DNA from 4 places in the Streptomyces sp. NPDC002825 genome. Region 1 is predicted to be linked to each of the others. Evidence: riboswitches for the same ligand, from Rfam matches in the RefSeq annotation. Region 1 holds a riboswitch; each other region holds the start of a gene.

Region 1 (5,233 bases):
GGTCGTCGACCGCCGCCGTCGGCGCGCGGCGGCACGACCTCGCGAGCAGGGGGCACGTTGACGGGCCAGGTTCTTCCGTACGACGTACACGGCGAAGGCCCCGGGAGGGCCCTCGTACTGCACAACTGGTTCGGCGACCGCACCAGCTTCGCGCCCCTGCGCGCCCACCTCGACGACGCCCTCGGCACGTACGCCTTCGTGGACTGCCGGGGCTACGGCGAGGCGCTCGACCTCGCGGGCGCCTACACGATGGAGGAGGTCGCGGCCGACGCCCTGGCGGTCGCCGACGACCTCGGCTGGGACTCCTTCTCCGTCATCGGCCACTCCATGGGCGGCAAGGCGGCCCAGCTGATGCTCCTCGACGCGCCCGACCGGATCCGTTCGATCATCGGCGTCTCACCGGTCTCCGCCGCCGGCTTCCCGCTCGACGGGGAGACCTGGGAGCTCTTCGCCGGAGCCGCCGACGAACCGGCCAACCGGCGCGCGATCATCGACAACACCACCGGCGGCCGCTACGACGACGCCTGGCTCAGCGGCCTGGTGGACCGTTCCGTCACGCGCTCCTCCGCCCCGGCCTTCCGCGCCTACCTGGACTCCTGGTCCCGCACCGACTTCCACGAGCGCGTCCGCGACAACCCCGTACCCGTCCTGCTCGTCGTCGGCGCCCACGACCCCGCCCTCGGCAGCGAGGCGATGGAGGCCACCTGGCTGCGCTGGTACCCGAACGCGCGTCTCGAAGTACTCAAGGACGCCGGGCACTACGCCCCCGAGGAGACCCCGCAGGCCCTCGCCGAGGCGATCGAGGCCTTTCTCGGAGCCTGAGGGCGGCGTCGGACCCCGTCGACCGGGGACGCGCCCGACTACCCTGGAGAGACGGGCAGGGGACGGGGCACACCGTTCCTCCCCGGGGCCCGAGCCGCGCAGGCGGAAGGGCGGCGGACCATGTTCTTCAGCGATCGCACGGACGCGGGGCGGCAGCTGGCCCCCCTCCTCGACCACCTCAAGGGCCATGACGTCGTGGTCCTCGGGCTGCCACGGGGCGGCGTCCCGGTGGCGGCGGAGGTGGCCGACGCCCTCGACGCGCCGCTCGACATCTGTCTCGTGCGGAAGCTCGGGGTGCCCTATCAGCCGGAGCTCGCGATGGGCGCCCTGGGCGAGGGTGGCGTGCGGGTGCTCAACGAGCGGGTGCTGCAGGAGGCCCGGGTGGGCGAGCGTGATCTCGCCGCGGTGGAGGAGCGGGAGCACGCCGAGCTCGAGCAGCGCGCCCAGCGTTACCGGGGCAGCCGGCCGTCCGTACCCCTCGAAGGGCGGACGGTCGTCGTGGTCGACGACGGGCTGGCCACCGGGGCCACGGCGCTGGCGGCCTGCCGGGTGGTACGGGCGCGGGGCGCGGCCCGGATCGTCCTCGCGGTCCCGGTGGCGCCGCGTGGCTGGACGGCCCGCCTCGGCGGTGAGGCCGATGAGACCGTCAGCGTGCACGCGCCGGAGCTGTTCTTCGCGATCGGGCAGTTCTACCAGGACTTCTCGCAGACCCCGGATGCCGAGGTCATCGAGTGCCTGGACCGGAACAGGGCCGGGCGGGACCCCGTCGTGCGGGACACGGACGTCCGGATCCCGGTCGGCGGGGTCACCCTGGGCGGGCGCCTCGCGGTGCCCGAGGGCGCGCGCGGCATCGTCCTGTTCGCGCACGGCAGCGGCAGCAGCCGCCACAGCCCGCGGAACCGGGCCGTCGCCGAGGCACTCAACCGGGCGGGCCTGGGGACGCTGCTCTTCGACCTGCTGACCGAGTCGGAGGCGACCGACCGGGCGCATGTCTTCGACACCCCGCTCCTGGCGGGGCGGCTCGCCGGGGCCACGGAGTGGCTGGCCGCGCGGCCCGAGAGCACCGGGCTGCCGTTCGGGTACTTCGGCGCGAGCACGGGCGCGGCCGCCGCGCTGTGGGCGGCGGGCGATCCCGCGTCCCCGGTGAGCGCCGTCGTCTCACGCGGCGGCCGGCCGGACCTCGCGGCCGAGCACCTGGCGCGGGTGCGCGCCCCGACGCTCCTGGTGGTGGGCGGCGCGGACGCGCTGGTCCTGGACCTCAACAGGCGGGCCCAGGCGCTGCTGCGCTGTGAGAACCGGCTCTCCGTGGTGGGCGGCGCCGGCCACCTCTTCGAGGAGCCGGGTGCCCTGGAGGAGGTGGCGGACCTCGCCACCTCCTGGTTCCAGGAGCACTTCCGGGGAAAGGGGATCAGTACGCCGAGTTGACGTTGTCGATGGAGCCGTAGCGGTCGGCCGCGTAGTTGCAGGCGGCGGTGATGTTGGCGACCGGGTCGAACAGGTCCATGGACGTGCCGGGCACGTGGTAGGCGAGGAACGTCGGCTCGATGACCTGGAGCAGGCCCTTCGAGGGGGTGCCGGCGGCGGCGTTGGAGTCCCAGAGGTTGATGGCCTGGGGGTTTCCGGAGGACTCCCGCATGACGTTGCGCAGGATCCCGTCGTAGGTGCCGGGGATGCCGTGCTGACCCATGATGGCCAGCGACTCCCGGATCCAGCCGTCGAGGTTGTCGGCGTAGTTGGTGGCGGCGATCGGGGCGGCCTTGGCGACGGCAGGGGCGGCCGCGGCGGCGGAGGAGCCCTTGCCGGTGGAGACGGCGGACTTCTTGGCCTTGGCCTTCGCGGGAGCTGCCTTCGCGGAATCCCGACGAATCGTCAGTTCGATGCCGGGGCGAATGAGTGACGGATTGTCACCCACGACGCTCTTGTTGGCACGGTAAAGGCTCTTCCAGCCGCCCTGAATTCCCTTCTTGTGGGCGATCAGGGAAAGCGAGTCGCCGCTCACCACGGTGTACGTCTGCGCGGCGGCGGGTGCCTTGGCCGCGGCCGGCGCGGCCGGGGCGGCAAGAGTCTGCGGGGCGATCTGCGGGGCGCCGGAGACGGGCGCCGCGCCGGCGACGGCCGGGGCGATCAGCGGCAGGGTCAGGGCGGCGCCACCGGTGCCGACCAGGGCGAGGCCGCGGGAGACGGGGCTGCGGCGGGGGCGGCGGTGCTTACCGTGAGCAGGCATGACGGTGTCCTCTCCGGCGCCTGCGGGGTGAGCTGTCGGGTTCGGACGGGAGATGTCCGGCCGCGCGCACGCGGCTTCACCCCGAGCCGTTCCGGATTCCGGACCGGCGTATTCGTGGGTCCCCCGCTCCTGCCGTCGGGTGAAAAGGGAGGTTTAACGAGCGGCGGCAGGATTGGGCGTTCCGCTCGAATGGAGGTGACCGTAGGCCAGTAATGCGACGGATAACAAGAGGAGTGGATGCCGTGCGCCGGGTAATGGATCAATGAATTCGGTCGATTCATGATCGATGCCGTGCCGTGGGTGTCGAACTTCCTTGTCCGGTACGGGGTGGAGGAAGGCGCCGCCGAGCGGTCGGGTCGCATAAGTGAGTCGCGTCACCCGGAGAGTAATGTCCGAATTTGGGCTCTAATTCCGGGGTGGGTAATTCGGGGTGAAATCCCCGCGATGGGGCGTTCGGGGGGGCGACTCACCGGCTCGGAGTAAAAGTGGCAAAACCGACATTTGTCTTGAAAGATGGAGGCAGTCGACCCAGGAGTCACGTCCATGCCGCCTTCCCCCTCCCTGCTCAGCCGTGCCGACACCCCGGACGCCCTCGATGCCCTCGACCGCGAGGCGGCCGCTCTCTTCGAGAGCGCCACCTGGCAGCGGATCGTCACGGACTGGCCCGCCCCGGACGCGTCCCCGCCGGCGGAGGACGGCTGGCGGCAGCTGCTCAGCGTGCCGGTGGACCGGCTCGTGGCCGACGCGCTCGCCGCCCTGCCCCCGGCGCTGCCCGTCGAGCGCCGTCTTCCCGGCCGTCTGGGAGCCGTGCTGCCGGACCGGCTGCATGCCTGGCGCCGCATCGGGCAGGCCGAGCTGCGGCCCTCGGTCCACCTCGGCTACGCGCGCCTGGTGCTGACGGAGTGGGGCTGGCAGAACGCCCCGTACAAGCTGCGGGACGCGCGCGGCGCCCGGTGTGTCTGCGGTGCGCTGCTCGCGGCCCACCGGCTCGGCTACGGCGGTACGGACACCATGAACGAGGCGGCCGCCTGGATCATGACCGAGTTGCGCTCGCGCGGGTGGCAGGGGCTGATCGGGCCGTGGAACCGCGCCCCCGGCCGCACGGCCGCCCACGCGGTGGCCCTCCTCGACGCCACGATCCGCCGCGCCGCGCACGCCGGCCGCTGACAGGAAGGCCGCGTGCCGGGCGGCGGGATGGCCGCCGCCCGGCACGCGGGGGAGTGGCTCAGCCGCTGACGCTCGCGGCGCCGGTCTCGATGTGCCCGGTGTACCGGCGCGACCAGGTGCCGTCGATGTCGGCGGAGACGGTGAAGTCGTACCAGCCGCCGTTGTACGCCACCGCGTTGAAGAAGTCCTCGCGGCTGGAGTTCGCCGGCACGGTGTACGTCCACGGGCCGTCCGAACGGTAGGCGTTCGAGCGGATGGTGAAGGTGACGGGACCGGCCGAGGTGTTCGTCATCTTGAACCACAGGGCCGTCTTGCCCGTCCCGGCCTCGGGCGCGAACCGGGCGGCCACCTCGACGGCCTTGCCCGCCTTGGAGGCGTCCCCGATGAACCGCCGGAGGAAGCGGTTGGGGCCCATCATCGAGATGTCGTACTTCCCCGAGCCCGAGCCGAGGCCGATGTTGAAGTAGTCCGTGGCCGTGTCGCCGGGGTCGACGGTGTACTGCCAGGCGGCCGTGTCCCGGTACTGGTGCGGGTGGATCGAGAAGTGCGCCGAGCGCTTGGCCTCCGCGCCCTGGTTGGTCATCGAGAACCAGGCCAGGATCTTGCCCGCGGCGCCGAACTCGAACCGGTCGAGGTTGCCGTTGACCTGGTACGGCAGGGCACGCGCCGGCCGGGTGCCGGGCTCCTGGGCGGGCAGCGCGTTGTTCTGCGGCGCCGGGTTCGGCAGCGGGCCGCAGGTGGCCTGCCCGATCACCTTCGCCGTCGACGGGAGGCCCGCGGGAACTCCGTACACCGGGTTGGCGAAGTCGAAGACCCCGGTGAGATCGCCCGTGACCTTCCGCCGCCAGGCGCTGATGTTGGGGCAGGTGGCCGGCGTGCCGAGCGCCGCCGTCCAGGTTTCCATGAAGCGCAGCACGGAGGTGTGGTCGAAGACCTCGGAGCTCACCCAGCCGCCGCGGGTCCACGGGGACATGACAATCATCGGGACGCGGAAGCCCAGTCCGATCGGCACGCCGTCGA
Region 2 (5,233 bases), on a different contig from region 1:
GTCCGCAAGGCCCTCCACGACGTCCTGGACGCCCAGCTCGCCGACCTCACCCGCTTCGACTGCCAGCCGCTGCCCGGCCTCCTCGCCGAGAAGCTGCTCGCCCACAGCCCGCACCTTGACCGGGTCTTCTTCGGCAACAGCGGCACCGAGGCCGTGGAGACCGCCCTCAAGTTCGCCCGGTACGCCACCGGGCGGCCGAGGATCCTCTACTGCCACCACGCCTTCCACGGGCTCACCACCGGCTCCCTCTCCGTCAACGGCGAGCAGGGCTTCCGGGAGGGCTTCGACCCGCTCCTCCCGGACACGGCGATCCCGCTGGGCGACCTCGGCGCCCTGGAGCGGGAGCTGCGGAAGGGCGACGTGGCCGCCTTCGTCGTCGAGCCCATCCAGGGCAAGGGCGTCCACGAGGCGCCCCCGGGCTTCCTCCGGGGCGCCCAGGAGCTCCTTCACCGGCACGGGGCGCTGCTCATCGCCGACGAGGTGCAGACGGGCCTCGGCCGGACCGGCGACTTCTACGCGTACCAGCACGAGGAGGGAGTCGAGCCGGACCTGGTCTGCGTCGCCAAGGCGCTCTCCGGCGGCTATGTGCCGGTCGGCGCCACCCTCGGCAAGGACTGGATCTTCAAGAAGGTCTACTCGTCGATGGACCGGGTCCTGGTCCACTCGGCGAGCTTCGGGTCGAACGCCCAGGCCATGGCCGCGGGGCTCGCCGTCCTCTCCGTCATGGAGGACGAGGGCACCGTCGCGCACGCGCGCCGGATCGGCGAGCTGCTCTCGGACCGGCTGAAGGAGCTCGTGCCGCGGTACGAGCTGCTGCACGAGATCCGCGGGCGCGGCCTGATGATCGGGATCGAGTTCGGGCGGCCCTCCTCGCTCGGGCTGCGCGGGCGCTGGACGATGCTCCAGGCGGCCCGCAAGGGCCTCTTCGCCCAGATGGTCGTCGTCCCGCTGCTCCAGCGGCACCGGATCCTCACGCAGGTCTCCGGGGACCATCTGGAGGTGATCAAGCTGATCCCGCCGCTGGTCATCGACGAGGCGGACGTGGACCGGTTCGTCACCGCCTTCACCGCCGTCATGGACGACGCCCACGGCGGTGGCGGGCTGATGTGGGACTTCGGAAAGACGCTGGTCAAGCAGGCGGTCGCGCAGCGCTGACCGGATCGGGTCCCGGGGTTTTGCCTCTGAGGCAATAAAGTTGCCTCAGAGGCACGATCCTGGCGGAATGGACGCATGGACCACGTCCCCGGGGAGACCTCCCCGGACCCCGCCACCGTCGGCGTCCTGCCCGACGTCGCCCCCCAGCTGCGGGCCCTGCGCCGCCGCCGGGGACTCACCCTGGAGGCCGCCGCCCAGCGGGCCGGCCTCTCCCCGGCGCACCTGTCGCGCCTGGAGACCGGGAACCGGCAGCCCTCGCTGCCGATGCTGCTCGCCCTGTCCCGTATCTACGGTACGACGGTCTCCGAGCTCCTCGGCGAGACGCCCCCCGAGCGTGATCCGGTCGTCCGGGCCGACCGCTCCGAACCCGTCGAGGCCGACGGCTGGATCTACCGCCAGGCGGGCGGCGCCGGGCGCGCCCTGCAGTGCCTGCGGGTCCACGTGCCGTACGCCACCCGGGCCGACATCGTGCGGGTCCACCCCGGCGAGGAGTGGATCCACGTCCTGGAGGGGCGGGTGCGGCTCGCGCTCGGCGAGGTCGTCCACGTCCTCGACCCCGGGGACAGTGCGCACTTCGACTCGCTCACCCCGCACCGGATCGGCGCCGCCACCCCCGGTGGGGCCGAGCTGCTCTTCGTCCACACCCTGATGCAGAGCCCCGTCGCCGAGCTGTGCCTCGGCGACGGGACCCCGCACCGGCGCTGACGTTCCATGACGATTCCTCAGGAAAGGACCGACATGTCCGAGAAGTCCGTACCGGTCACCGGCGAGGAGCGCGGTGAAGGCAAGTTCCCCAAGGGGCTCGTGCTCCGCCTCTTCGCCTACCTGATCGCCGGCCACCTCTTCGCCGGCTTCCTCTACCTGCTCTTCATGCTGGGCGGGCAGAACCAGTAGCCGGGGCTACGCCTCGGTGAGGAACCGCTCCCGCAGCCGCTCGCGGGTCTCCGGGGCCAGCTTCAGGCCCTCGGAGAGGTAGGCGTCCACCGAGCCCCAGGTCGTCTCGATCGTGTCGAAGGCGGCCCGCAGATACTCCACCCGCGCGTCGAAGAGCGGGCTGAGCAGCTCCATCACCTCGGGCGACATCGCGTCCGGGGAGGTGGAGCTGCGGCGCACCTTGTAGCGGCGGTGCGGGGCGTTCGACTTCACGTAGTCCGCCTCGATGGCCTCCCGCTCGACCCCGACCGCGAGCAGGGTGATCGCGATGGCGACCCCGGCCCGGTCCTTGCCCGCCGCGCAGTGCAGCAGGGCCGGGACGCTCTCGTCCGCCATGGAGTGCAGGAGCCGGCTGTGCTCCTCGGTCCGCTCAAGCACGTTCTTGCGGTACGAATCGGACATCCGGGCGGCGGCCTTGCCGTCGCCGAGGATCTCCCGCAGCTGCGCGATCTCGCCCTCGCGCACCAGCCGCCAGAACTCCTTGCCGTCGGCCGGGTCGTTGAGCGGTATGTTCACGTTCCGCACGCCGGGCAGCTCGACGTCCGCGCCCTCGATCCTCCGGTCCGCGTCGTTGCGGAAGTCGAAGACGGTGTGCAGGCCCAGCGAGGCGAGGAAGGCGGCGTCCTCCTCCGTCGCGTGCGCGAGGTGGCCGCTGCGGAAGAGGCGGCCGGGGCGGACCGCGCGCCCGTCCGTCGTCGGCAGGCCGCCCACGTCCCGGAAGTTGCGGACCTCCGTCAGCTCGGGCTCGTCGGCTCCGGCGGGCGGGGTCTGCGGCAGCTGCTGCGTCACGGCTGCTCCTGTTCTGTAGATCGGTTCCTGGGGCAATCATCTCGGGTGGGGGCGGGAACACGCACCCCCTCGGACGGGAATGGGTGATCTGTCCGTATTGAGGCGTTAGGGGTAACCCGCCCCGGTTGTAGGGGAGATGGGGAACGGCGCGTGAGCAGCGTCATAACCGTGACGGACCGTGCCTGATCGTCTTTTCCAAATACCCCCGGGGAAAAGGAGATCGAGGGAGCGTCATCCACGGAGGGTGACCGGAATTCCGGCCGAATATCAAGAGATCCGCGAATCCTTGAAAATCGTGGCTTGTTCACGCCGACCCCCCTCGTCTAGCGTCGCGCTCACTCCGGTCGGACCGCCGAATCCTGCCACCGCCCGGAATCCGCACTCACCCGTACGAGGCAGGAGCGGGGGACCCAGGTAAGTACGCCGATCCCTCGAAGAAGGACGGCTAGGGGTGAAGTCGTGTGAGAACGCGACCGGACATCTCCAGTCCGAACCCGACAGCTCACCTCGCAGGCGACGGAGAGGAATTCGCCATGCCCGCGAAGGGTAAGCACCGCCGCCCCAAGGCCAACCGCCTGACCCGTGGTATCGCCGCCGCCGGCACCGGCGGCGCCGTCGTCGCCCTCCCGCTCCTCGGAGCCACCGGCGCCCACGCCGCCGAGCAGGCCGCCCCCGCCGCCGCTCCCGCCCAGGCCGTCGCCCAGGTGAAGACCGCCCCCGCCGCCCAGGCGAAGGCCGCGCCGAAGACGTACTCCGTGGTCCGCGGCGACTACCTGTCGAAGATCGCCGCCGAGCACCACCTCGCGGGCGGCTGGCAGAAGCTCTACAAGGACAACCGCCAGGTCATCGGCGAGAACCCCTCGCTGATCCTGCCCGGCATGAAGCTCACCCTCGGCGGCAAGAGCACCGCGAAGGCCCACGCGAAGGCCACGCACAAGAGCACGCAGGGCTCCGGCAAGAACGGCGACACCCCGCGCGCCTCCCGCAGCAGCGAGCGCTCCTCGGCCCCGGCCGCCACCACCTCCTCCTCTTCGTCGTCCTCCGCCTCGACCGGCACGACCTCGTCCTCCGGCTGGGTCGTCCCCGTCAACGGCGGCATCTCCACCCCGTACCGCGCCTCGGGCTCCATGTGGTCCTCCGGCTACCACACCGGCGTCGACTTCATCGCCTCCACCGGCACCACCGTCGTCGCGGTCGGCCCCGGCACCGTCTACTCCGCCGGCGACGGCGGCGCGTACGGCAACCAGGTCGTCATCCAGCACGCCGACGGCACCTTCTCGCAGTACGCCCACCTCTCCTCCATCTCCGTCTCCGCCGGCCAGACCGTCACCGGCGGACAGCAGATCGGCCTCTCCGGCGCGACCGGCAACGTCACCGGCCCGCACCTGCACTTCGAGATGCGCACCGGGCCGGAGTACGGCTCCGACATCGACCCGCTGGCCGCCCTGCGGTCGCACGGCGTCAGCATCTGACATCATGTCAGCACGCTTTCGACGTCAGGAGGTCCGGCACGCACGTGCCGGGCCTCCGGCGTATTCCGGCTTGGCGGAATCTTTATCGGTGGCATATGTCACCCGCCGTCAACCCCTCCTTACGGTCGCGTAGGTCACATCCGAAGGGGAAGGATGTGCTCCCGTGGCAGACGATTCGAGATCAACAGACAAGAACGCATTCGGGTCGTACGCGGCGATCGGTGACAGCTTCACCGAGGGCGTCGGAGACCCCGGGCCCGACGGGACGTACGTCGGCTGGGCGGACCGCTTCGCGGTCCTGCTCGCCGACCAGCTGCCGGAGAACGACTTCCGCTACGCCAACCTGGCCGTACGCGGGCGCCTTCTCGACCAGATCGTGGCGGAACAGGTCCCCCGGGCGAAGGAACTCGCCCCCGACCTGGTGACCTTCTGCGCGGGCGGCAACGACATCATCCGCCCCGGGACGGACCCGGACGACGTGGCCGAGCGCTTCGAGCGCGCCGTCGCCGATCTGACCTCCGCGGTCGGCACCGTCATGGTGACCACCGGCTTCGACACCCGCGGCGTGACCCTGCTCAAGCACCTGCGCGGCAAGATCGCCACGTACAACGGTCACGTCCGGGCCATCGCCGACCGCTACGACTGCCCGGTCCTCGACCTGTGGTCGCTCAAGTCCGTCCAGGACCGGCGCGCCTGGGACGACGACCGGCTGCACCTCTCGCCCGAGGGGCACACCCGCGTCGCCCTGCGCGCCGCCCAGGTCCTCGGCATGCCCGTGCCCGCCGACCCCGACCAGCCCTGGCCGCCGGTCCCGCCGCGCGGCACGCTCGAGGTGCGCCGCGACGACATCCACTGGGCCAGGGAGTACCTGGTGCCGTGGATCG
Region 3 (5,233 bases), on a different contig from region 1:
CGCCGTGCGGGTGGAGCTTGCCCATCACCTCGCCGACGACACGGGCGCACTTGACGAAGCCGCGGTCGGGGCGGAGCCCCATCTCGCCCATCTGGTAGACGATGCGGCGCTGCACGGGCTTCATGCCGTCGCGGGCGTCGGGGAGGGCGCGCGAGTAGATCACCGAGTACGCGTACTCGAGGAAGGAGCCCTGCATCTCGTCGACCACGTCGATGTCGAGGATCCTCTCCTCGTACGCGTCGTCCGGCGGCGGTGTCTTCGTGCTGCGGCGGGCCATCGCGGCTGCGGCTCCTTCACGAACAAGGTTGATCTGACGCGGACCATTGTGGACCGTGCCACCGACAGCGCCGACCGCGACCCGGAAGAGGGACATCACGAAGGCCCGGGAACTTCGCCAGGTGTCGGCGCGCTTGCATACAGTGGCAGGACTTTTTCACATCGCGATCGAAGGGACGTACATGCCCATGGGTCACACGGCCACGGCCGAGGCCGGCTCCGGCGGCCTGACAGCGACCGAGCACCGGTTGGCGAACGGCCTGCGCGTGGTGCTCTCCGAGGACCACCTGACCCCGGTCGCCGCGGTCTGCCTCTGGTACGACGTCGGCTCGCGCCACGAGGTCAAGGGCCGCACGGGCCTCGCCCACCTCTTCGAGCACCTGATGTTCCAGGGCTCGAAGCAGGTCCACGGGAACGGCCACTTCGAGCTGGTGCAGGGTGCGGGCGGCTCGCTCAACGGCACGACGAGCTTCGAGCGCACCAACTACTTCGAGACCATGCCCACGCACCAGCTGGAGCTCGCGCTCTGGCTGGAGGCCGACCGCATGGGCTCGCTGCTCGCCGCCCTGGACGACGAGTCCATGGAGAACCAGCGGGACGTCGTCAAGAACGAGCGCCGCCAGCGCTACGACAACGTGCCGTACGGCACGGCCTTCGAGAAGCTGACCGCCCTCGCCTACCCGGAGGGCCACCCGTACCACCACACGCCGATCGGCTCGATGGCCGACCTGGACGCGGCGACCCTGGAGGACGCGCGGAACTTCTTCCGCACGTACTACGCCCCGAACAACGCCGTGCTGTCCGTCGTCGGCGACATCGACCCGGTGCAGACGCTCGCCTGGGTCGAGAAGTACTTCGGCTCCATCCCCGCCCACGACGGCAAGCCCGAGCCGCGCTCCGGCGAGCTGCCCGAGGTCATCGGCGAGCAGCTGCGCGAGGTCGTCGAGGAGGAGGTCCCGGCGCGTGCGCTGATGGCCGCCTACCGGCTGCCGCACGACGGCACGCGCGCGTGCGACGCCGCCGACCTGGCCCTGACGGTCCTGGGCGGCGGGGAGTCCTCCCGGCTGCACAACCGTCTGGTCCGCCGCGACCGTACGGCCGTCGCCGCCGGCTTCGGCCTGCTGCGGCTCGCCGGGGCGCCCTCGCTCGGCTGGCTGGACGTCAAGACCTCCGGTGGCGTCGACGTCCCGCAGATCGAGGCGGCCGTCGACGAGGAGCTCGCCCGTTTCGCCGCCGAGGGCCCCACGCCCGAGGAGATGGAGCGCGCGCAGGCCCAGTTGGAGCGCGAGTGGCTGGACCGGCTCGGCACGGTCGCGGGCCGCGCGGACGAACTGTGCCGGTTCGCCGTGCTGTTCGGCGACCCGCAGCTCGCCCTTACCGCCGTCGACCGCGTCCTGGAGATCACCGCCGACGAGGTGCGTGAGGTCGCCGCTGCCAAGCTGCGCCCCGACAACCGCGCGGTGCTCGTCTACGAGCCCCTGGCGACCGAGCAGAGCGACCACGCCGACGGCGATGACGAAGAGGGAGCGGACCAGTGACCGACGCCGCCGCGTCTTTGACGAGCATGGACTTCCACCCGCAGCCGCAGCCGGGCACCGCGAAGCCGTGGGCCTTCCCGGCCCCGGACCGCGGGAAGCTGGACAACGGTCTGACCGTGCTCACCAGCCACCGCCCCGGCCAGCAGGTCGTCGCCGTGGAGATCTTCCTGCCCGCCCCGCTGGACGCCGAGCCGGCCGGTCTCGACGGTGTCGCGACCATCATGGCCCGCGCGCTCTCGGAGGGCACCGACCAGCACAGCGCCGAGGAGTTCGCGGCCGAGCTGGAGCGCTGCGGCGCCACGCTCGACGCGCACGCCGACCACCCGGGCGTACGGGTCTCCCTCGAGGTCCCGGTCTCCCGGCTGCCCAAGGCGCTCGGGCTGCTCTCCGAGGCCCTGATCGCCCCGGCGTTCCTGGACACCGAGGTCGAGCGCCTGGTGCGCAACCGTCTCGACGAGATCCCGCACGAGACGGCCAACCCGGCCCGTCGTGCCGCGAAGCAGCTCTCCAAGGAGCTGTTCCCGGCCGAGTCCCGGATGTCCCGGCCGCGCCAGGGCACCGAGGAGACCGTCGCCGCGATCGACGCCGCCGCCGTCCGTGCCTTCTTCGAGGCGCACGTCCGGCCCGCGACGGCCACCGCCGTGGTCGTCGGCGACCTGACGGGCGTCGACCTGGAGAAGGTCCTCGCCGAGACGCTGGGCGCCTGGACCGGTGAGCCGGCCGAGCCGCTGCCGATGCCGCCGATCACCGCCGACGACACCGGACGGGTCGTCATCGTGGACCGTCCCGGCGCCGTGCAGACGCAGCTGCTCATCGGCCGGATCGGCCCCGACCGGCACGACCGCGTCTGGCCGGCCCAGGTCCTCGGCACGTACTGCCTCGGCGGCACGCTGACCTCGCGTCTGGACCGGGTCCTGCGCGAGGAGAAGGGCTACACGTACGGCGTGCGGGCCTTCGGTCAGGTGCTCCGCTCGGACGCCGAGGGGAACGGCGCCGCGATGCTCGCCATCAGCGGATCCGTGGACACCCCCAACACGGGCCCGGCACTTGAGGACCTGTGGAAGGTGCTGCGCACGCTCGCCGCCGAGGGCCTCACCGACGCCGAGCGCGAGACCGCCGTGCAGAACCTGGTGGGCGTGGCGCCCCTCAAGTACGAGACGGCCGCCTCCGTCGCCGGGACGCTCGCCGACCAGGTCGAGCAGCACCTCCCGGACGACTTCCAGGCCCAGTTGTACGCGCGCCTGGCCGAAACCGGCACGGTCGAGGCGACGGCCGCCGTGGTCAGCGCCTTCCCGGTGGACCGGCTCGTCACCGTCCTCGTCGGCGACGCGGCGCAGGTCGCGGAGCCGGTGCGCGCTCTGGGCATCGGTGAAGTGACCGTCGTGACTGGCTGATTCCCGCCGGCAGACGACAACAGGAGGGCCCCGACGGCATAGTTCGTCGGGGTCCTCCGCTTTGTCCGTATTGTCGGTAAGGGTGATCGTTTGCCCTGTGGCATGTCTTACAAAAGGCGTGTCTGGTTGGTGATTGAAAGACGATCGACATAGCGTCGGTGCGGCTGTTCGTCAGTTGCACGTGCCGCACCCGCGGCATCGGACAGTCATCGCCGAGTCCCCGTCAGGCGCGAGCCTGGGGAGCCGGGGACCCACACGTAGTCCCTGGGGTGAATCGGGCGCCTTCGTCTCGACGGAGGGGCTCGTAGGAGACCTTCCTGCTCCGAACCCGTCAGCTAACCCGGTAGGCGAGAAGGAAGGAAAGGATCAGCCTCTCCATGGCGTTCACCCGTGCCACCGGGAAGCATCGTGGTCCGAGCCGGATGGCGCGCCGCAGCGCGGGCATCGCCGGCGTCGCGACCATCGCCACCACCGGCGTCATCGGAACCCTCGCCTCCCCGGCGCTCGCCGCCGACACGGACAAGCACTCCGTCGAGGACACCGGCCTCACCCAGGTCATCACCGAGGACTCCCTCGTCGACCCGATCAACGCCCAGGCCGCCGCCCAGGAGCAGGAGGCCGTCGAGGCCATCGCCAAGGCGAAGGCCAAGGCCGAGGCGAAGCGCAAGGCCGAGGCCCGCGCCAAGGAGATCCGGCTCGAGCGCGAGCGCGCCGCCCGCGAGGCCGAGCGCCGTCGCCTGGCCTCCTTCCAGCTCCCCGTCGCCGGCTCGTACGTCTCCACCGGCTACAAGACCGGCGGCTCGCTCTGGTCCTCCGGCAGCCACTCCGGCATCGACTTCCACGCCGCCTACGGCACCCGGGTCGTCTCCGTCGGCTCCGGCACCGTCGTCGAGGCCGGCTGGGGCGGCGCGTACGGCAACAACATCGTGATCCGGATGAACGACGGCACGTACACCCAGTACGGCCACCTCTCCTCCATCGGGGTCTACGTCGGCCAGACCGTCGAGCCGGGCCAGCAGATCGGCATCTCGGGCTCGACCGGCAACTCCACCGGCCCGCACCTCCACTTCGAGGCGCGCACGAGCCCCGAGTACGGCTCGGACATCGACCCCATCGCGTACCTCCGCGCCCGCGGCGTCCAGGTCTGACCCGACCCCGGCCGCGCACCGCGTCGCAAAAGCCCCGGCTCGTACTGAGCCGGGGCTTTTCGCTGACCAAAAGACGGCCATGGATTCCGCTGGGGCATCGGAAATTCCGGCGCGCTGCAATAGAGTCGAAGATCGGGCGCAGAACAGGCGCCGACGGAATTGACTCGCGCGGACCAAAGCGGAGGTCGGACATGCGCATTCCCGCGCACTCGGTATGCACGGCGATTCGGGACGACATCGTCTCCGGTGTGTACGAGCGGGGCAGCCGGCTGACGGAGGAGCAGCTCGCCCGCCGGTACGGGGTCTCCCGCGTCCCGGTCCGCGAGGCGCTGCGCACCCTGGAGTCAGAGGGCTTCGTCGTCACCCGCCGCCATGCGGGCGCCCACGTCGCCGAGCCGACCGAGCAGGAGGCGGCCGATCTGCTCGACATGCGGGCGCTGCTGGAACCGCTCGGGGCCGCGCGGGCCGCGCAGCGGCGCACCGAGGCGCACCTCAAGGTGCTGCGCGGCCTGGTCAGGCTGGGGCAGGAGCGGGCCAGGCGCGGACAGGGCGAGGATCTGCGCTCGCTCGGCGGCTGGTTCCACGAGACGCTCGCGCAGGCCTCGGGCAGCCCGGCCCTGACGGCGCTGCTCACCCAGCTGCGGCACAAGATCGCCTGGATGTATGTGGTGGACCAGCCCGCCCAGCCGGTGGAGGCATGGGCCGAGCACGGCGCGATCGTGGACGCGGTGGCGCGCGGCGACGCCGAGCGGGCGAGGTCGCTGACCGCGCTGCACGCGGAGCGGTCGATGCCGCTGCACCGGCTCAAAAACCCGGAGCGCGGCCGCGTGAGGGTTTCGCAACATGCCGTCAACACGGCGAGTGTCCGGAATTAACA
Region 4 (5,233 bases), on a different contig from region 1:
CCGGCGTCGCCCGTGAGTTCGCGCGGGCGGCCCGGGAGGGCCTGGCCGCAGACAGCGAGGAGGTGCAGGCGATCGCCCGGCGCCAGGTCGCGTGGCTGTCGACGACCACGACGCCGAGCAGGGAGTACCTGATCGGGCTCGGGCAGATGTACGTCGACGACCCCCGCTTCACCGCGAACTTCGACCGGCACGGCGAGGGCACCGCGATCCTCGTCCGGGACGCGATGAAGGTGTACGCCGAGCGGAACTTCTGACGGGCGTCGGGAGCGCGTGCGCCGGGCGGAACTTCTGACGGGGGTTGGGAGGCGTGCGCCGGGCGGAACTTCTGACGGGGGTCGGGAGCGTGTGCGCCGGGCGGAACTTCTGACGGGGGTCGGGCGTCGGGAGCGCGGCTGCGAAGGGTTCGGCCCCGGGTGCCGGGCCGGCCTCGTACGCCACTCGGCCCCGTGGGAGTCGCCTCACCGTCCCGCGGCGGCCACCCTGGGAGGGCGCGGTGCGGACCGCGGCCGGTCGGACCGGGCAGGAGAGCACAGGTGGGGCACCCCCTAGGAGCGGCGGGCGGAGGACGGCGGGGCGGCGGGGGCCGTCCCGCGTACGGCGGCGCCCGGCGGTTCATCCGCGCGCTGCCCCCGCTGGTCATCGTGGGCGGTGTCGTCTTCGACGTGTTGACCCCGCCCGAGTACACGGCGGCGCCGCTCTTCTCCGCAGCCCCGTTGATCGCCGCGCCCTTCTTCTCCACGCTGACCACCCTGCTCACCGGGATCGCGGCCGTCCTCGCCTCCGTCGGACTGCACGTCTACAACGGCACCACCGACGAGATCCCGGCCCTCACCGAGACCCTGACCGTCGCCACCGTCTCGGCGCTCGCCCTCCTCATCAACCGGGTCGTGCGCCGCAGCGGCGAGCGGCTCGCCTCGGCGCGGGTCATCGCGGAGACCGCGCAGAAGGCGGTGCTGCCGATGCCCGCCGAGCGGATCGGCGGGCTGCAGTGCGCGGCGCGGTACGAGGCGGCGCAGGCGGACGCGTTCATCGGCGGCGACCTCTTCGCCGTCCAGGACACCCCGCACGGGGTGCGGCTGGTGGTCGGGGACGTCCGGGGCAAGGGGATGGACGCGGTCGAGGCCGTCGCCGTGGTCATCGGGGCCTTCCGGGAGGCGGCCGAGCAGGAGCGGAGCCTGGAGGGCGTGGCGCAGCGCCTCGAACGGGCGCTGGCCCGGGAGGGCACCCGGCGGGACGGGCTCGACGCCTTCGAGGGGTTCACCACGGCCGTCCTGGCCGAGATCCCGCGCGGTGACGGGAGCGGGGCCTTCGACGGTTTCGTGCGGGTCGTCAACCGCGGGCACCCGCCGCCGCTGATGCTGTACGCGGACGGGCGGGTGGACACGCTGGAGCCGGGCGAGGCGGCGCTGCCGCTCGGCATGGGGGAACTGGCGGCGTGGCCGGACCGGGCCGAGGCCCGGCCCTTCCCGCCGGGCGCGACGCTGCTCTTCTACACGGACGGCCTCTCGGAGGCGCGGGACGCGCGGGGCGTCTTCTACGATCCGGCGGCGCGGCTCGCCGGGCGGATCTTCCCGGGGCCCGAGGAACTGCTCGACGCGCTCGTGGACGACGTACGGCTCCACACGGGCGGCGGGGCGACCGACGACATGGCGCTGCTCGCGGTGAGCCGCCCGGCGACGGGGCAGCCCGAGCGGCGCCGGACGATGCCGGTGGTGCCGCCGGACGGCTCCGGTCACCCGGTGTAGTCGAGGGGTGTCACTGCGATAACAATTGACTTAACGTCAGATCGCGAGTGTTTGGCGGTCTCTGTCTGAACGGGGGTCAAGTCGGGCGATTACCTCTCAATTCAATGAATGATCAAGAGCAACGGCTTGGAATCGGGACCCCCTGTCTATTAACGTTCGATAACGCAGCGCGGTCGTCCCAGCCGTCGCAAGAGGCGGCACCGTGCGCACGCGCCGAATCCTGAAAAGGAACCGGGGAACCACCACTTGGGGTGAATCGGGCCCCTTCGCACTCGTGCGAGCGAGCCCGTAGGAGACCTTCCTGCTCCGAACCCGTCAGCTAACCCGGTAGGCGAGACGGAAGGAAAGGAGCGCGCCCCCGTGGCGTCCAACACCCCCGCACCCGAAGCCCCCTTCGATGCCTTCGGTGGCGGTGCGGGTCCCGCCGCTCCGGACACCGAGTGGAACCCCACCGAGGGCTCCCTCCGCGCCGAGAGCCGCTCCGGCGGCCGGCACCGGGTCGTCAAGCAGCGCTCCAACTTCGCCCGCTCCTCCACCGTCCTCGGCGTCGGCGTGATCGCGGCCGTCGGCGCGGGCGGCCTCGCCACCGCGCAGGACAAGCCCCCGGTGGCCATATCGCTGCCGGACCTCCCCGACCTGAACCTCCCGGACGCCCACGACCTCCCCGGCGTCGGCGACCTCCTCCCCGAGGAGCACAGCGAGCCCGTCTCCGAGGCCCGCGCCAACCCGAACCCGCTCACCGCCGCCACCTACACCACCACGGCCGACGAGAGCACCCAGCAGGCCGCCGCCCCCGCCGCGGGCGAGGCCCTGCGCGCCCGCATCCTCCAGCAGGCCGAGCAGCAGCAGGCCTCCGCCGACGCCGCCGAGCTCGCCGCGGCCGAGAAGGCGGCGGCCGAGAAGGCCGCCGCGGAGGCCGCGGCCAAGGAAGCGGCCGCGGAGAAGGCCGCCGCCGAGGCGGAGGCGGAAGCCAAGGCGAAGGCGGAGGCGGAAGCCAAGGCCAAGGCGGAGGCGGAGGCCGCCGCGAAGGCCGAGGCCGAGCGTCTCGCCCAGCTCGCCGCCAGCTACTCGCTGCCGGTCTCTTCGTACACCCTCACCGCCACCTACATGCAGGCCGGCTCGATGTGGTCCTCCGGCTACCACACCGGCCTCGACTTCGCGGCCCCCACGGGCACCCCGCTCAAGGCGGTCCACGGAGCGACGGTCAAGTCGGCGGGCTGGTCCGGCTCCTACGGCTACCGGATCGTCCTGGAGCTGGAGGACGGCACCGAGGTCTGGTACTGCCACCTCTCGTCCATGCTGGTCAGCGCCGGCCAGACCGTCAGCACCGGCGAGACCATCGGCCGCGTCGGCGCCACCGGCAACGTCACCGGCGCCCACCTCCACATGGAGGTCCACACCGCCGGCGGCGACGGCATCGACCCGGCGGCCTGGCTCCGCTCGAAGGGCCTGTCGCTCTGATCCCGGAGCGCTGATCCCGGCGCTCTGATCCGGCGCTCTGATCCGGAGCGCTGGATCCCGGTGTGCTGGATCCCGGTGTTCTGATCCTGCGGCACCCATCCCCGGGACGCTGATCCCGGCGCTCGTACGGAATAGGCCCGGCGGCGGAGACGGTTGATCACCGCATGACTTCTCTCCGCACGCTGGGCAGCTCCGACCTGCACGTCTTCCCCGTGGCCCTGGGCGGCAACGTCTTCGGCTGGACCGCCGACGAGGAACAGTCCTTCGCCGTCCTCGACGCCTACGCCGCCGCAGGGGGCAACTTCGTCGACTCCGCCGACGTCTACTCCGCCTGGGCCGAGGGCAACGAGGGCGGCGAGTCCGAGACCGTCATCGGCCGCTGGCTCGCCTCCCGGGGCAACCGCTCCGACATCGTCGTCGCCACCAAGGTCGGCGCCCACCCCCGCTTCAAGGGCCTCTCCGCCACCACCATCAAGGCGGGCGCGGAGGAGTCCCTGCGCCGCCTCGGCACCGACCACATCGACCTCTACTACACGCACTTCGACGACGAGTCCGTCCCGGTCGAGGAGATCGTCACCGCCCTCGACCAGCTGGTGAAGGACGGCAAGGTGCGGGCCGTCGCCGCCTCCAACATCTCCCCGGAGCGGCTGCGCGCCTCCCTCGACTTCGCCGAGGCCGAGGGCCTCACCCGGTACGTCGCCCTCCAGCCGCACTACAACCTGGTCTCCCGCGACACCTACGAGGGCCCGCTCCTGGAGACCGTCGAGCGGGCCGGGCTCTCGGCCGTCCCGTACTACGGGCTCGCGGCCGGCTTCCTCACCGGCAAGTACCGCCCCGGCACCACCGTCGACAGCGTCCGCGCCTCCGGTGCCGCCGGGCACCTGGACACCGAGCGGGGCCGGGCCGTGCTCTCCGCCCTCGACACGGTCGCCGAGGCGCACGAGGCGGAGCTCGCCACCGTCGCCCTCGCCTGGCTCGCCGCCCGGCCGACCGTCGCCGCGCCGATCGCCTCGGCCCGCACGGTCGAACAGCTCCCGGCCCTCGTGGCCGCCGCCGACCTGAAGCTGACGGAGGCCGAAGTCGAGCTCCTCACCAAGGCCTCGGCGGTCTAGCCCGAGCTAACTCCTGTACGGGTTGTAGCCGTCGTAGTCCAGGTACTGCGGCGGCGCCCAGGCCCGGCCCGTCGCCCGCGCCGCGTACGTGAGGGCCGGGGAGGCGACCGCGCGGCGCTGCCACAGGTGGTGCAGCAGCTCCTGCTCCCGGGCCGGGAAATCGGGTCCCGCCGTGCCGCGCCTGGCCCGGTCCCGCAGGAACGCCAGGGTCGTCGCGAACGACTCGTACTCGCCGACCGCCTGCGCGGCCGGCCGGCCGTACGTCCGGGCGGCGAACGAGCGGGCCATCTGCCGGGCGCGCATCGAGGACAGCGCGAGCGGCTCGGTCGGGGCGAGCCAGCCGGCCGCCGCGTACGCCGGGAGCTCCCCGGATATCGTGCGCAGCTCCCGCTGCCGGCTCCACACCGCCAGCCAGGTCAGCAGGCCGAAGGCGGGGACCATGAGCGCCCCGTACACCGCGTAGAAGGCCAGCGGGCCGCCGAAGGTGGCCGAGCCGTTCCAGGCGGCGTGCAGGCCCATGGCGAGCAGCAGCCCGGCGAGCGGCAGCAGCACCCGGCGCAGCCGCTTGCCGCGCGGCGCGAGGGCGGCGAAGCCGAAGCCGATGCCGGTGAGCACGGTGAAGAGCGGGTGCGCGAACGGCGACATCACGACCCGTACGAAGAAGGTCGCGGCGGTCACCGAACCCAGACCGGAGGAGCCGAACTCCTGGTCCTCGCCGAAGGCGTTGCCGAGATAGAGGATGTTCTCGGTGAAGGCGAAGCCGGTCGCGGTGAAACCGGCGACGACGACGCCGTCGACGAGACCGCCGAAGTCCTTCCGGCGGAAGAGGAAGAGCAGCAGGACCGCGGCGGCCTTCGCGCTCTCCTCCACCACCGGCGCGATGACGGTGGCGCCGAGCGTGTCGGCGGAGTCCGG

What was found. Region 1 has a riboswitch for cyclic di-AMP ahead of ABT041_RS05770 (LysM peptidoglycan-binding domain-containing protein). Riboswitches for the same ligand answer to the same signal wherever they lie in the genome.
Region 2: linked by a shared signal. The riboswitch ahead of ABT041_RS20590 (M23 family metallopeptidase) and the one ahead of ABT041_RS05770 (LysM peptidoglycan-binding domain-containing protein) in region 1 are both predicted to bind cyclic di-AMP.
Region 3: linked by a shared signal. The riboswitch ahead of ABT041_RS22065 (M23 family metallopeptidase) and the one ahead of ABT041_RS05770 (LysM peptidoglycan-binding domain-containing protein) in region 1 are both predicted to bind cyclic di-AMP.
Region 4: linked by a shared signal. The riboswitch ahead of ABT041_RS18315 (M23 family metallopeptidase) and the one ahead of ABT041_RS05770 (LysM peptidoglycan-binding domain-containing protein) in region 1 are both predicted to bind cyclic di-AMP.

Annotation. Positions count from the first base shown of each region.
Region 1 covers NZ_JBEOVH010000003.1:233,887-239,119, reverse strand. The annotation lists gene ABT041_RS05780 (alpha/beta fold hydrolase) at 58-822, shown strand; gene ABT041_RS05775 (phosphoribosyltransferase family protein) at 943-2,247, shown strand; gene ABT041_RS05770 (LysM peptidoglycan-binding domain-containing protein) at 2,231-3,046, opposite strand; cyclic di-AMP (ydaO/yuaA leader) riboswitch at 3,051-3,206, opposite strand; gene ABT041_RS05765 (DUF6197 family protein) at 3,590-4,213, shown strand; gene ABT041_RS05760 (phosphocholine-specific phospholipase C) at 4,272-5,233, opposite strand, start outside.
Region 2 covers NZ_JBEOVH010000015.1:77,561-82,793, forward strand. The annotation lists gene ABT041_RS20570 (aspartate aminotransferase family protein) at 1-1,155, shown strand, start outside; gene ABT041_RS20575 (helix-turn-helix domain-containing protein) at 1,231-1,860, shown strand; gene ABT041_RS20580 (DUF6126 family protein) at 1,894-2,049, shown strand; gene ABT041_RS20585 (tyrosine-protein phosphatase) at 2,056-2,877, opposite strand; cyclic di-AMP (ydaO/yuaA leader) riboswitch at 3,234-3,408, shown strand; gene ABT041_RS20590 (M23 family metallopeptidase) at 3,411-4,349, shown strand; gene ABT041_RS20595 (SGNH/GDSL hydrolase family protein) at 4,513-5,233, shown strand, end outside.
Region 3 covers NZ_JBEOVH010000017.1:29,483-34,715, reverse strand. The annotation lists gene ABT041_RS22080 (DNA gyrase/topoisomerase IV subunit A) at 1-277, opposite strand, end outside; gene ABT041_RS22075 (M16 family metallopeptidase) at 459-1,814, shown strand; gene ABT041_RS22070 (M16 family metallopeptidase) at 1,841-3,208, shown strand; cyclic di-AMP (ydaO/yuaA leader) riboswitch at 3,409-3,573, shown strand; gene ABT041_RS22065 (M23 family metallopeptidase) at 3,586-4,356, shown strand; gene ABT041_RS22060 (GntR family transcriptional regulator) at 4,548-5,231, shown strand.
Region 4 covers NZ_JBEOVH010000013.1:20,385-25,617, reverse strand. The annotation lists gene ABT041_RS18325 (MerR family transcriptional regulator) at 1-254, shown strand, start outside; gene ABT041_RS18320 (PP2C family protein-serine/threonine phosphatase) at 534-1,745, shown strand; cyclic di-AMP (ydaO/yuaA leader) riboswitch at 1,947-2,094, shown strand; gene ABT041_RS18315 (M23 family metallopeptidase) at 2,106-3,206, shown strand; gene ABT041_RS18310 (aldo/keto reductase) at 3,371-4,318, shown strand; gene ABT041_RS18305 (PrsW family intramembrane metalloprotease) at 4,325-5,233, opposite strand, start outside.